DNA from 2 places in the Moritella sp. Urea-trap-13 genome. Region 1 is predicted to be linked to the other one. Evidence: predicted binding sites of a transcription regulator. Region 1 holds the regulator's gene; the other holds the start of a gene.
What was found. Region 1 encodes sigma-54, which starts transcription at its own class of promoters, with help from an activator protein. Its sites were predicted from a motif close to GTTGGCACGNNNNTNGNNT; they were not measured.
Positions count from the first base shown of each region.

Region 2: CXF93_RS08735 (HAD-IIB family hydrolase) is a predicted target of sigma-54. The motif match lies at 1,864-1,882, and genes of this name have one in related genera.

Region 1 covers NZ_PJCA01000039.1:286,391-294,449, forward strand. The annotation lists gene CXF93_RS20200 (BolA family protein) at 1-23, opposite strand, end outside; gene CXF93_RS20205 (calcium/sodium antiporter) at 350-1,318, shown strand; gene CXF93_RS20210 (KpsF/GutQ family sugar-phosphate isomerase) at 1,376-2,347, shown strand; gene kdsC (3-deoxy-manno-octulosonate-8-phosphatase KdsC) at 2,349-2,897, shown strand; gene lptC (LPS export ABC transporter periplasmic protein LptC) at 2,894-3,454, shown strand; gene lptA (lipopolysaccharide transport periplasmic protein LptA) at 3,438-3,938, shown strand; gene lptB (LPS export ABC transporter ATP-binding protein) at 3,954-4,679, shown strand; gene CXF93_RS20235 (RNA polymerase factor sigma-54) at 4,728-6,248, shown strand; gene hpf (ribosome hibernation promoting factor) at 6,280-6,567, shown strand; gene rapZ (RNase adapter RapZ) at 6,769-7,632, shown strand; gene mgtE (magnesium transporter) at 7,785-8,059, shown strand, end outside.
Region 2 covers NZ_PJCA01000031.1:151,832-159,890, forward strand. The annotation lists gene CXF93_RS08735 (HAD-IIB family hydrolase) at 1-1,826, opposite strand, end outside; gene CXF93_RS08740 (rhodanese-related sulfurtransferase) at 2,047-3,051, shown strand; gene CXF93_RS08745 (hypothetical protein) at 3,208-4,323, opposite strand; gene CXF93_RS08750 (BamA/TamA family outer membrane protein) at 4,430-5,752, opposite strand; gene CXF93_RS08755 (DUF4399 domain-containing protein) at 6,005-6,433, shown strand; gene CXF93_RS08760 (efflux RND transporter permease subunit) at 6,529-8,059, opposite strand, start outside.

The sequences.
Region 1 (8,059 bases):
GTTTGTAATTCTTGAATATCCATAATACTTAAATCCTATGATGCCGCCATTCTAAGCCAAGTTAAAACTCTACACGCCGTAGTCGCGAACTGACCTAAAACGATAGCCACAGCATGTTTAGTTTTAAGTGAATGGCGTTCTGAATGAGAGAATCGCGCTTAAAACTAAAGTATTAAAATAGTCCAGTATTCTAAAAGCAATCGCTATAATACACAATCCAAAAGTATCACTAAGTAGTGATTTTTAGGCTGTGATCATTCAATACACGACAAGATTTAACAATTTAGCTTTTCTTTCAGTGAAAAAAGACCGAAAATAGTGTTCTTTTTTATCTACTTCAATTGTGCTGATGCTAACTACCAATATAATTATTTTAATTCTGGGATTGATTGGCCTTGTTATAAGTGCCGATAAATTCGTCTATGGTGCCGCTGGTTTGGCGAGAAACCTCGGTATATCGCCGCTGATTATTGGCCTGACTATTGTCGCGATGGGCTCATCGGCACCAGAAATGATGGTAGCAGTGTCAGCATCTCTCAATGGTGCACCCAATACGGCAATCGGTAACGCCATTGGTTCAAATATAACCAACATCACCTTAGTATTAGGTATCACCGCATTATTAAAACCGTTACTCGTCGGCTCAGCAACGATCCGTCGTGAGATCCCGATGGTATTAATTACCACCCTACTTGCTGGCGTTGTACTGTGGGATTTAAAGTTAGAGATGTACGAAGGGGTAATTCTATTATTACTGTTCTTTATTACCATCCTCACTTTAACTATTCTCGCGCTAAAGCGTCCCAACAATGATCCTCTGGTACAAGAGCATAACGATGAAGTGCCAGAAGGTGTACCAACTTGGAAAGCAGTTGCGTGGTTAATTTTCGGCATGATCGCTCTCCCTGTTAGTTCAAGTTACCTTGTTGATTCAGCAGTGGTGATCGCCCAACACTTTGGTATGAGCGATTTAGTCATTGGCCTCACGATTATCGCGATTGGCACCAGCTTACCGGAACTCGCCGCGTCAATTTCAGGTGTACTAAAAGGTGAGGATGATCTTGCTATTGGGAATATCATTGGTTCTAATATATTCAACATCTTAGCAGTATTATCACTACCGGGTATTTTAGCGCCTGGGATGATAGATCCCGCGATTATTAGTCGTGACTTCTATTACATGCTAGGTGCTACGATAGTCATGCTATTAATGGCAATGAGCTTTAGAGGTCGTCCAGGTCGAATCAACCGCATTGAAGGTGGATTACTCCTCGTTGGTTTTGTGGCGTATCAATTTCTGGTGTTTAATAGCATTTAACATTATTTGATATTTTTATATCTAAGTATTAAACCGTATTTTTATTAGGGAGTAACCATGTCTAGTCAGTTTAATTATTGCCAAAGCGCGCTTAATGTCATTCAAACAGAAGCGGCGGCGATTACTCAATTAAGTCAGTATATTGATGACACTTTTACGGCGGCTTGCGAATTATTAATCGCCTGTAAAGGTAAAGTAATTATCACTGGCATGGGGAAGTCTGGTCACATAGCCAATAAAATTGCCGCGACATTAGCCAGCACCGGCACCCCAGCTTTCTTCGTCCATCCCGGTGAAGCAAGTCACGGTGATTTGGGCATGATTGGCGGTGAAGATGTGGTCATCGCGCTCTCAAACTCAGGCGAGTCAAATGAAATTTTGGCGTTATATCCAGTGCTTAAACGCTTAAGCATTCCAATTATTTCAATGACAGGTAATGCTAACTCAACCATGGCACGCGAAGCACAGGTTAATTTATGCATTAAAGTCGATAAAGAAGCCTGCCCCTTAGGATTAGCGCCAACATCAAGCACCACAGCAAGTCTAGTGATGGGCGATGCGATTGCCGTGGCATTACTCGAAGCGAAAGGCTTTACTGCGAATGATTTTGCGCTGTCTCATCCCGGCGGTAGCTTAGGCCGTAAATTATTACTGCGTATTTCCGATATTATGCATAAAGGTGATGGTATACCGAGTGTGCAGCAAAACGAAACTATCTCAGATGCCTTATTAGAAGTGTCTCGAAAAGGCCTTGGTATGACGGCTGTCACTAACGCCAATAGGTTAGTTGGTATTTTCACTGACGGTGATTTACGTCGTATTTTAGATGCGCGTATAGATATTCACCAAACCCCTATCAGTGCAGTAATGACCAAAAGGTGTGTTACTATTAATGAACATATATTGGCTGCAGAAGCCCTTGCCGTCATGGAAAATAAAAAAGTTAACGGTTTAATTGTCGTTAATGCACAACAAGAACCGGTCGGCGCCTTCAACATGCATGACTTACTACGCGCAGGTGTACTATAAAATGATCAACACATTATACGGTCCAATCTCACAAGAAATTTTAACTAAAGCAAAAACATTAAAGCTACTTATTTGCGATATAGATGGCGTTTTTTCTGACGGTCGCGTGTATATGGGTAACGATGGCGAAGAGCTTAAAGCATTTCATACCCGTGATGGTTTTGGGGTTAAATCACTGCTGAATGCAGGTATTGAAGTGGCGGTTATCACCGGACGTCAATCAACCATTGTCGCCAATCGCATGCAAGGCTTAGGGGTTAAACATATCTATCAAGGCCAAGACAACAAAGTTATTGCCTTCAACATGCTACTTGAAAAATTAAACATATCACCTGAGCATGTTGGTTACATCGGTGATGACGTGATTGACTTACCGGTGATGAATCTTTGTGGCCTCAGTGTCGCCGTTGCAGATGCACATCCATTAGTCAAAAAAGGCGCTGATTTTAGCACCTCTATTCGCGGTGGCTTTGGTGCAGTAAGAGAATTAGCCGATTTAATCCTATTAGCGAAAGGCATTTTAGACCAAGCACAAGGTACTTCGGTATGAATCGACAAAATGTAGGAATAGTTATCCTCTTTTTGTGTGCCCTTGGCATATGGCGATTTTTTTCGCCTGATGAACAAACAACCGCACCTGCGTCAACCGAATATCAGCCTGATTTCACCGCACAAATACTCCGTAGTGTCGAATTCAGTATTGAAGGCAAAATTATACGTCGCACTTTTGCAGATAGTATGGAGCATTATGGCGAGTTAGGCATGACAATGTTCACCAACCCCGTTATTATCCTTTATGATGACAATGCACAAGCAACGTGGAAAATTCAGGCCAAAGAAGGTGATTTTAGCAGTGAGGATGTTGCCACACTACGCAATGATGTGGTTATCAAAAACATGGCTAAAAATGATTATATAGATGTCATCACCACCAGTTATTTACAACTAGAGCTCGCCACAAACTTGGTGCGTAGCGATCAATTAATTACCATTACCGGTGACTTGTTTAATCAAACAGGGATTGGGCTGGAAGGTGATTTAAAACAAGAATACATGACTATCCTTAAGCAAGTTAAAGCGATATATACTAATGATGAAAAAATATAAAATTTTACTGTTAACGTTATTGATGAGTAATTCAGCCCTCGCGTTAGAGTCTGACTTTGAAGAAAATGTTATCGTAAACGCCAAACGTCAAGAAGTGTTTATTAAAGAGAACCGCGTCATATTTTATGATAATGTGGTAGTGACTCAAGGGACTATATTAATTCATGCTGATAAGCTAACGGTATTAAGTCCGGGTGGTAAAGGTACAGAAGTAATGATAGCCACAGGTAACGTCGCCACTTTTTATCAAGAGCTTGATGACGGCAAAAAGATTAATGCTGAGTCGAATGAGATCCGTTACGAACTGGGTAAAAAGCGTTTAACATTAACAATAAATGCACGTTTACGTCAGGCTGATAGTGAAGTCAAAGGTAACAAGATCATCTACCAAATTGATAAACAAGAAATGATAGCCGAGAGCGGTAATAATGAATCAGATCGAGTGATCACCATTTTCACTCCTGAAGACACTAAAACTAAGTAGAGTAAATAAATTCATATGGCGCGTTTAAAAGCATCACACTTAGCAAAAAGTTACAACAAACGAAAAGTTGTTTCAGATGTGAGTCTCGAAGTTGAATCAGGCCAAATTGTTGGTTTGCTTGGGCCCAATGGCGCAGGTAAAACCACCACCTTCTACATGGTGGTTGGCTTAGTTAAACGAGATCATGGACAAATCTTCATTGATGACCAAGAATTAACGCATGAGCCAATGCATATTCGAGCACAGCAAGGTATTGGTTATTTACCGCAAGAAGCCTCCATTTTTCGTCGCCTATCAGTGACTAAAAATATCATGGCCATCTTAGAGTTACGTCCAGAACTCAGTCGTTTTGAACGCGAAGAAAAGTTAGAAGAGTTACTAGAAGAATTTCATATCACCCATATTCGCGACAGTTTAGGCATGAGTTTATCCGGTGGTGAACGCCGCCGCGTTGAGATTGCCCGCGCATTGGCAGCTGATCCTAAGTTTATTTTATTAGATGAACCGTTTGCCGGTGTTGATCCGATCTCGGTTGGTGATATTAAAAAAATTATTCAGCACCTGCGTGATCGTGGTTTAGGGGTATTAATTACCGACCATAACGTACGTGAGACGCTCGATGTATGTGAACACTCTTATATTGTTAGTCATGGACATTTGATCGCATCAGGTACTTCCGAAGAGATTTTATCTAACGAAAAAGTGAAAGAAGTATATCTTGGAGATCAATTCCGACTATAGTTTGATATTGATACTTAGCCGCATTAAGGAAGAGAGAGTAGTCGTTAGATGAAGCCATCATTACAACTTAGGATGAGTCAATCTCTGGCAATGACGCCACAGTTACAACAAGCGATTCGGTTATTACAATTATCGACCTTGGAGTTACAGCAAGAGATTCAAGAAGCGCTAGATAGCAATCCACTACTAGAACAAGAAGATCCCCATGAATCGCTTTCTAACGATGCAGAGAGTAATACTGATCATGATGGCAATAGTCAGGACATCGATAACGATGCTGCGCTGACCGATAGCAGTCAAATTGAAGTTGGCGATGCGCTTAACAGCGACTCTATCCAAGATGAATTACCCAATGACAGTAATTGGGATGATGTCTACACCCCACAAATACAAAACCACAGTAGCGGTAGTGCCGGTATTGATGGACTTGATCAAGTTTACCAAGGTGAAACCAGCGAAGGTTTATACGAGCACTTGATGTGGCAAATGGAGTTAACCCCATTTTCTGATATCGACCGCGCTATTGCCATCGCCATTATTGATGGTATTGATGACCATGGTTACCTTAACCAAAGCTGCGAAGAGATCCTTAATAGCGTTGATATCGATCACCAAGAAGTTGATGATAACAACGACGAAAAAATTGAATTAGATGAAGTCGAAGCGGTGCTAAAACGCATTCAGCACTTTGACCCCATCGGTGTCGCAGCACGCTCACTGCAAGAATGTTTATTGATCCAACTCCAACATTTACCTAAAAATACCCCTTGGTTAAGCGAATGTCAGCAAATAATTCACTCTCATATGGATTTATTGGGTAATCGCGACTACCGTCAATTAAGCCGTAAAACAAAATTAAAAGAGCCACAGCTTAAAGAGATCATGCAATTAATTCAGAGCTTGGAGCCAAGACCAGGTAATGTTATTGATCAAACGGAAGGCCTCTACGTTATTCCCGACGTGTTAGTAAAGAAAAAAAATAATCAGTGGGTAGTAGCGTTAAATCCTGACATTGTGCCAAGATTAAAAGTGAACAATGAATATTCTAATCTTTCGACGGGTAACCGCAACAGTAGCGATGGGCAATTTGTACGTACCCACGTACAGGAAGCTAAGTGGTTTATTAAAAGTTTAGAAAGTCGTAATGACACCTTGCTAAAAGTGACAAAAAGTATTGTACAACGACAGGTTGATTTCTTTGAGTATGGCGATGAAGCCATGAAGCCGATGGTACTCAACGATATTGCCGAAGAAGTTGAAATGCATGAATCAACTATTTCACGGGTAACGACGCAGAAATTTATGCACACGCCACGTGGTATTTTTGAATTGAAATTTTTCTTTTCAAGTCATGTAAGCACAGATAACGGCGGCGAGTGTTCATCAACCGCCATCCGGGCATTAATTAAGAAATTGGTCGCGGCAGAAAATGTCAGCAAACCATTAAGTGACAGCAAGATTGCTGATTTACTTGCTGATCAAGGTATCAAGGTGGCTCGACGTACTATTGCAAAGTACCGAGAAGCACTGAGTATACCGCCATCGAATCAGCGCAAGAGTCTGTTATAGGACTCACCTAACCTTCATAAGGGAGACGTATATGCAAATTAATTTAACAGGTAGACATGTAGACATTACAGATTCACTGAAAGATTACGTTGACAGCAAGTTTTCCAAATTAGAACGACATTTCGATCACATTAACAATATCCATGTGATCTTAAATGTCGAAAAACTACTCCAAGTTGCAGAAGCAAAAATACAGTTAAGCGGGGGTGAAATCTTTGCCGTACATGAACATAACGATATGTATGCAGCCATTGATGGCTTAATGGATAAACTTGATCGCCAAGTAATTAAGCATAAAGAAAAATTAATCCGCCATTAGTTTTAGTCCCACAACAAATAACCTAAAGGAAAACTATTTTTCCTTTAGGTATTCATGCTCCTGCCATAATTAAAACATATCATATCCACATCAATTGCGGGATAATGAGCCCATTATTATATATCGTCATGAGTTTAAAATTAGCAAACTAATTTTGGCTCAGGTCATGGTGTATGAACTGCGCAGATGTGAGGATGAAATATGAAATTAATTATAGTCAGCGGCCAATCAGGATCCGGTAAATCAATTGCATTACGGGTACTTGAAGATTTAGGCTACTATTGCGTAGACAACCTGCCAGTCACCTTACTCCCACAGCTACTACAAACCTTAAATGCCAAAACTGAAAAAATGGCAGTCAGCATTGATGTGCGTAATCTACCGACTGATAAGCAAGAATTAAATGACATCATTACGGAGCTAAAAGCCAGCACCGAACTAACCAGTTTATTCCTTGATGCCAATAAATCAGTGCTTATTAAGCGTTATAGCGAAACAAGACGACTGCATCCATTAACCAAAGATGAGCTGTCATTATCTCAAGCAATTGAAATAGAAGAAAAACGATTACGTCCTATCGCTTTGCATGCTGATTTAAAAATCGATACTTCTGAATTAAATATTCATGAGCTCAGCGAACAAATAAAAGAGCGTATTTTAGGCAAGAAAAACAATCAATTAGTCCTAGTTTTTCAATCATTTGGTTTTAAACATGGCCTGCCTATGGATGCAGATTATGTCTTTGATGTACGATTTTTGCCAAATCCACATTGGATCCCAGAGTTAAAACCTTACACAGGTCTCGATGAGCCGGTGATTAATTACCTCAGTCAGCAACCAGAGGTAATGAGCTTTACGATGCAAATTGAAAACTTATTAACCACCTGGTTACCGCTATTAGAAAAAAATAACCGCAGCTATGTCACCGTTGCGATTGGCTGTACTGGCGGTCAACATCGTTCAGTATTCATCGCTGAACAACTCGCTAAAAGCTTTAAGTTACAAGACCGAGTAGTACAAACGCGTCACCAAACGTTAGAAAAAAACAAACATAAAATTAGCTAAATACTCTCAGCATTAACAAAACGATACCGTTAATTATTATTATATTTTATGGTATCGCTTGTTAATGCTGATTATAAATATAGATTAAGCTAGAATTGCGCAGCACCTGCGAGCAAGGTCTTGCAGCAAAAGAATAAGAATGGGGACGACATATGCCAGAAAAAATGGAGCATGAAAGCACACACCTACGTTTAAGCGAACTGAATGAAGCACTTGATAGTGGTATGTTTGTTCACGTTAAACGAATGCTCTACCAGATCCCCCCTTGTGATATCGCATTATTACTCGAATCATCGCCACCAGCAGGCCGTAAACTGCTATGGCGATTAACCGATTCTGAAATGCAAGGTGAGATCCTTGACGAGCTCAACGAAGATGCTAAAACCAGTATTCTCAAACTCATGGATACCGAATCGCTTGTCGCAGC
Region 2 (8,059 bases), on a different contig from region 1:
TAAGCGCCTGTTAGTTTTAATGCTGGTACTCGTGTTGGTAGCCGCTCAGATAACAGCTTGGGTAATAGCGTCGATAATACTTCTGCCCAGCCTGTTGGTCCGGTATGCTTACTGATGATTAACCCCTGTTTACGTTTTAATTTTGGTGGTGTGTGTACTGGTGATAAGATAATCGCGGCGTATTGCGCAGCTTCTAGCATGGCAATGTCATTGTTACCGTCGCCGAGTGCAATAGAGTAGGGCGTTTGTTGTAGGTTAAAGAATTTAAATTGCTGCATTAACCAGTCCATCGCTTTGCCTTTGTTGCAATCACCGCAGACATGCAAGAAACGTCCGCCTTCTAAGATGGTTGCGCCTTGTTTTTTAAGTTGCTGGATGAATACTTGTTTCTGGGCTGCATTACCTTTCCAGAGTAGGGGTTCGCCATATTGTCTTTGACTTGCAAGGACAGCACTTGCCTCATCCAACCCCGTTGCGTTAATGATGTCGTTAAACGTCATCATGCTCATACCTGTAAACAACTCAGACTGCTGTTGGGACACTGTTTGTAATAGTGATAACCAATGTGCGCGTGACTGCACAAGGGATTTAACCCAGTAGCCATCTTGTTGTATTGTGCCGATAGGCTGATGGCTAAAATAGTTAACTGGGATGTAAATAGCAGCGCCGTTTTCAACAATAAATGGCCCATTCAAATTAAGCTTATGTCTTAGCTCTAGCAGTTCAGCATAGGTTTTACTGGTATTTGGGATCACTGGGATTGCTGCGTTTTTTAATTCGGCAAGCGTACTTAAAGCGGGTGTAAAACTATAGTCGTCATGATCTAACAAGGTGCCATCAAGATCGGTGAATATTGCAGGGTAACGATTAAGTTCGATTGATTGCGGGGTGTATGAATGCACCATATTACGCTTAGCATCCAACTCAAATACCCAATTACATAAATTTGGTAGTGTGATTAACCCATGCGCTGTGAGACGTTGAAAATAAGCAGTAAACAACTTTACTTCAGATTCACTCATAACACTCTGAAGCGGGGGACTTAGTGTTAGCGCCTGTTGTTTTAATTTTAATTCTTGCTCTAATCGCCATTGAAAAACAGTATCAAAACTAGGTGCTTTTAGCATGACTAACATATCTAACCGTTTATAAAGATCAGCATAATGATACTTTATTTGATCGTTCACATAACGACGCCAAATACCGTGTTTATCTTTTGTCGCTTCAAGGTTATTGACTGGCTCTAGCAGGGCTTCATCTGTCTGTGGCTGCACGCCTAAACACCAACCTTCTAAGATAATCACATCGACAATACCGTGAATCACTGGCCATGCTGATTCTGGGTAAGGGTTATCGGTGGTTTTATCAAACCGCGGCAACGCAACGGGCGATGAGAGGTTAGTCGCCGATTGCAGTTTATCTAATATATCGTGTGCCAGCGATAAATTATGGGTGCCGGGTACGCCACGGGTTTGTAATAAATGGTGCTCGTGTACTGACAATTTTTTACGTTGCTGGTGGCTATAATAAAAATCATCCAAAGACAGTACGGCGACATTCATTTTATATTCGCTGGTTAAATAGGTCGCAAGATAATCAGCGAGCGTTGATTTACCAGAGCCCTGGCAACCATTAATACCAACTAAAACAGGTGCTTGATTGTGATGACTAGTTTCTATGTTAGTAATAGCGTGGTCTTTCGCACTGTATTGGTGCGCTCTGATCGCCGATATGAGCGTCGTGTACCATTTTGTCGCATTTGCTAAATAAGATGTATCGAGCATATTACGCTTAATGAATGCTGCTAATAGCGGGTTTGTCATCATAAAAACCATCCTGAATGAGCGAATCTTATAATGAGTTGTTCAATAACCGTGCCATGTATACCTCTAAGGTATAGGTTTTACTGTTTTGAACGGTTGTGTTGGGATTACATTTTGACCTAGATCAATTTCACTGGTCGCAATATCGCATTTCTGTTACCATCGCCGCCTTAATCTACAGCGCTGGATTTACGTTCCAGTTAGCTCAATGGGGAATAACCAAATGTCAGCACCAATTACGACCAATAATACCGCTCAAATTACAGTTTGTGCATTATACAAATTCGTACGTTTAGAAAACTTCGAAGCATTACGCGCGCCTTTATTAGCAAAAATGGAAAGCCAAGATGTTCGCGGTACGCTGTTATTAGCGGCCGAGGGTATCAACGGTACTATTGCTGGGCCACAAGCTGGTATTGATGCAGTATTAAGTTTTTTATCTCAAGACCCAAGCCTGGGCGAAATCTCTTTCAAGCAATCTTATAACGATGAGAACCCGTTCTTGCGTACTAAGGTTAAGTTGAAAAAAGAGATCGTGACTATGGGCGTTGAAGGGATTGACCCTAACCAAGTGGTCGGTACTTATGTGCAACCGAAAGATTGGAATGCACTTATTTCAGATCCGGAAGTAATCTTGATTGATACTCGTAACGATTACGAAATTGAAATCGGTACATTCCAAAACGCAGTAAACCCGAATACAACGACTTTCCGTGAATTTCCTGAGTATGTGAAAAACAACTTAGATAAAGAAAAACACAAGAAAGTTGCTATGTATTGTACCGGTGGTATTCGTTGTGAAAAATCGACTGCTTATTTAAAAGAGCAAGGTTTTGACGAGGTTTATCACTTAGAAGGCGGTATTCTTAAGTACCTTGAAGAAGTGCCAAAAGAAGAAACCATGTGGGAAGGCGAGTGCTTTGTATTCGATGGCCGTGTTTCTGTGAATCACGACTTAGAACAAGGCGAATGTGACCAGTGTTTCGCTTGTCGTTACCCGTTAACACAAGACGAATTGCAAAGTGAACATTACGTGAAGGGCCTTAGCTGTCATCGTTGTCACGATAAAGTGACAGACGAGCAACGTAGCCGCTTTGCTGAACGTGAACGTCAAATGGAATTAGCTGAAAAACGTGGCGAGTCACACATCGGTGGTGAGATTAAACACATCATTGACGAACGTCGTGTTGAAAAAGCCAAGAAGAAAGCTGAGCAGAATTCAAAATAAGGTTTAAACTTATTTGAGTGTTTAGCTAAGACTAAAAAGCCGCTGTTACTTGCTGTAGTTTGAAATAACAGTTGAAGTACAGCGGCTTTTTATTATTCAAAAGTGCATGTTACTACGTCTGTCGATGCTGATATTTAGTTAACAATGAAAAATCAGTTAATAACGATAAGACAGGTTGGTAATAAACTGCTGGCGACTAGCACCACCTATACCGCCATATTCAAAGGCTAGCATCCAGTGTTTACTTAAGTTATAACTTCCGCCGACCAGCCCCATCCATTTATCGACGTTCTCTTGTTCTACTTTATAATCAATACTGTAGTCTGTCGTTGGTATTGGCTGCGAACCTGACAGCGTTAACTGGCTTTTTAAATAACTAGTACCGACGTATAGTGATAAGCTTGAGCCGTTATTAAACTGAAATTGTTTACCAACTCGCGGCAGAACATTGACGACATAGCCATCGGTGTCACTGCGGTCCATATCGGTCCAAGTGAAAGTGATTGGGACGGAAATAAAATAACTGTTCCAGCCGCCGACAAACATCATACCCGCACCGTAAGACATCCCGGTTAGGCTAGCTTCAATGTCTTCGACTTCAAGGCGTTGATCTGTCAGCAGGTAGCATTCTGGTGGTTTTCGCTTTGATGAACAATCCGAACCTAATTGTGCTAATGCTTGATTACCGTCAATGGCAAAGTTAATGCCGACCGTTCCTGTTAATTTACCTACTGTGGCAAATACATTCATGAATGGTAATACCCAAGCATCTAACTTTAACTGTGGCGTGTGGGTATTGGACTCGGTGTTATCAAACGAAACGAAATCGATATCATACTTTTGCCCTCCACCGTAACCAACCGATAAATCAGTCAGAGTCATATCCTGTTGCACATTGGCATAAATAATACTGATACCAAATGGCAATGGTAAGTCATAATCATTCATGATGACGTCTTCGGCAAAAAATGGTAAAGCGTGTTCCCATTTCTTCGCTGGATAAGTTGTTTTTTTATCCGCTATTGAAAGTTCTAATTTTGATATTTCGCTCTCAGTGTCCTCCTGTGTTAGGAATGCTGCATTTTGCTCTTGAGATATATATTGAGACATAAGAGACGGTAAACCAAATATAGTGTTATCTTGCAGTTCAAATAACGGTGGGAATAACGCATTACTGCTTGCTGTATCAGCTTGTGCCACAGAATTGGTATTGTTTGCAAAAGTGAGTGGAGCTGTTAAAGCCGCTAATAAAGTAAGTATTATTCGTTTCATCGTATTGAAAAGTCCAAAATATTAATATTTTAAATATCTATATTGATTGTTATTAGCCAGTCACTGCTGTCACAGGTAAGCCTGTCGTATAAAGTGCCTGTCGTGATTAAAATGCTTCAGTAAAAGTCAGAAAAAAGCCACTGTCATCAGCACTGAATCCGAAGTCTATGCGTACATTCATTCTCGGCTGTAATTCATAGCGATAGCCAAACCCGTAGCTATACAATAAATCTTCATACAAACGGTTACTGTCAGTATCTGTATCACCTGCAACAGAGCCTATACCTGTCCATACCGTCATGCCGTGAGCAGATAAATTACCGTTATCACGTAAGAATGTGTGGCGATATTCAGCGGTATGTTCAATTGCGTTGTTATCTCTAAATCGACCAGCGTATAAGCCGCGAAGTGAAAAGCTGCCACCAAGTGTGGGCATATCGTAAAACGGCACGTCACCATCACTCCACTGTAGTGCATTGTAAAATGCGATGACACGACCTGGCTTAAAGCTGTGGTAATAACGATAATCGATCAGCACTTTTTGATAATCATTGTCGCTGCCGATATTCGAGCCATAATTAATGTATTCAAAATTGAAGTATTGACCTTGCCATGCGTTAACTGTCACATCCCGGCTATCATAATTTAATGTGATCCCTAGGCCTATGGATAACGGTTTGTCTTTAAATTCGTTAAAATCGTCATCTTGTTGTGCTGTCAGCGGAATGTCGTTTTCATCCGCTTGGTAATATTTCAATCTTAAAGCGGGGCCAAAATAGAAACCGTAATCATTTTTAAAAGCTAGATTAGCGTCATAAGTTAACGCGGTATTACGCATCAAGGTATCCGCAGACGCATCTTGTGCTTTGCCCTTGTCGTAACCAACGCCCCAGTAATTTTCGGCATCATCACTGAATGTCAGCGTACCTGTAAAGCGCGTATCATTATTGTCGAAAAACAAGTTTTGCTTAGAGCGGATACCGTAACCAACCCCTGCATCACCTTGAGTACCTACAACAAATAAAGATACGCTTGAACGTTGCAGTGCTTGTTGCTCGCGAGCAGTACTAAATGAAAATAACCCACCTGCGGCAACCATTAAACCGACTTCTGGTGTATAAGCAGGCCCGCCTAACCAAGACGTGATTGACGCACCATTTTTTTCTTGGTGATCATCAATGGCATATTCAAGATCACTTTGGCGTTGTTTCAAGGTGTCACATTCTGCTGATTCACACTGCTCGAGTGCTGTATCAATCTCATCAATCGCATTGTTATATTCAACGGTGCGTTGTTGCGCTTGTTGCTCTGTTGAAAAAAAAGGCATCTCTGTCGCATCTGTAGGTAAATGCTGATATTTAATGAGTGGGTCTGCATTCGCCATCATTGGAGCGTAAACAAGAAAAAGTAAGTAAATTCGTTTAAACAAGAAGTCTCCAAAAAGTGGCAAGTATAGGCGAGAAGATTGTGCTGCTACTGGGATATCACAAAGAGGGCGTATTCTAGGCATGTGTTTTTTTGCATGCAAGTGATTAGGGATTTATCAAAAGATTATTAATTAAATGTTCAAGCAGGAGCGCTAGATTAACGTGGCTTATAAGAAATTCGTGTCGGGCATCTTCGAACCTTGGTCTACAATTAATGTGAGATAGTGAAAATATTCATTAATGAGGTGCTAAGTATGTTAAAAATATCATTGTTTTTTATAATGTTTATGATCAGTTCAAATACGTTTGCATTAAAGCAGGAACTGGCAAGTTCAGCACCTTCTGGGGTTAATGTTTACATTATTAGTCCGGTTGATGGCGCAACTGTTTCACCGACATTTACGGTTCGCTTTGGTTTAAGTGGAATGGGCATTGCACCGGCGGGAATCGATCGTGTTAACACCGCTCATCATCACTTGCTTATCGATACTAAGGTGTTACCTGATTTGACTAAACCGCTACAAGCGACAGATAAAGTACGCCATTTTGGTGGCGGTCAAACGGAAACTCAAATAACACTAAAACCGGGTAAGCATACTCTGCAGCTACTGTTAGGGAATTATGCGCATGTACCGCATGATCAACCGCTTATGTCGAAAAAAATAACGGTGATTGTTAAGTAGTCGGGTGAGAATAAAGCACTATTTAAGGTGTTATTTGGATAGCCGACACCATATTCTACAAGCTTTGAATTGGTGTCGGCTGAATTTAAAACAGCTTAGTCTTGATTAGGGATCTTGAAAACTAACGTATAAGTAACGGGTAACACTATCAAGGTTAATAGCGACGCGAAACCTAAGCCAAAGATGATGGTGATCGCCATTGAACTGAAAAAGGCGTTCGACAGTAATGGGATCATACCTAACATCGTGGTGATAGCTGCCATGAGAACTGGCCTAACTCGGCTTACTGATGAATCGACTACTGCGGCATAAGGTGCTTTACCTTGGCTTAACTCCAAATTTATTTGGTCGACGAGTACAATGCCATTCTTAATAATCATGCCAGTCAGACTGAGTAAACCTAATAACGCCATAAAGCTGAAGGGGGCATCGAAAAGTAATAGCCCTGATACCACTCCGATTAATGCTAGCGGTACAGTAAACCAAATGATCAGCGGTTGACGCACAGAGTTAAACAGCAAGACGGTGATCAAAAACATAGCCAAATAGCCTAAAGGAATTGAGCTAAACACCGAGGTCTGCGCCTCTGTCGTCGTTTCAAATTCACCACCCCATTCGAGATCATAACCAGCAGGTAACGGGATCGCTTCAACCTTAGTGCGGATCTTATTAAATACAGAATCTGCGGTTTCACCAGTGCCATTAATCGGGTCTGCTAATACCGACAATACCCGTTTACGATCACGACGCATGATCATTGGATCTTCCCATTCAGAGTTAAAATCGCTGACAATCTGAGTCACAGGTACGAACAGATTATTGTCGGCGCTCCACACTTGGAGCTTCCAAATACTATCGGCATCCAGCCGTTCGGTAGCAGGGGCGCGGGCAATGATTGGCATCAGATAGCTATTTTCACGGTAGATACCGACTTGTTTACCGCTAAAGTTCGTCAGTAGGGCGTTATCCAGATCTTGCTTACTGATACCAGTTTCTCGAGCCTGTGCTAACGCCAGTTGTGGCCTGATTAAGGTGACTTGATTACGCCAGTTATGACGGATACCTGTGGCAGTTGGTTCGGCGATTAGTATGGCTTCTGCCTGTGCCGCTAATTGACGTAGTATTTGTGGATTTTCACCATAGAAACGAGCCTCTATTTTAGCCGCTGGGCTGGGACCATTTTCCATATACTTAATGCGGAATTGTGCTTCAGGATAATCCTGCAGCAGGTCTATTTCTAGTTTACGCATAAAGGTATTTAAGGTATCGAGATTGGTCATCTCAATCAGTAGCTGTGCATAAGCGTTATAGCCTTTTTCTGGCACATAAGATAATACAAAGCGCTGTGAACCTTGGCCGATCACACTGGTTAGGTTAACTAAACCGACATCCTTGGTTTGTTGCTGTTGCATTAAGTCTTGTTCAATACGAGCGACAAGCTGTTCAGTGGCATTAATATCACTCCCTTCAGGCATCCATACATCGACAAAAAATATAGGTGTACTCGAGGGCGGGAAAAATACATTTTTAATATGGCTAAAGCCGATAACGGAGGCAATAAGCGCAGCGATTACCATGGCAACCGTGACAATACGGAAACGGATAGCGAGGGTGAGAGCGTTTCGA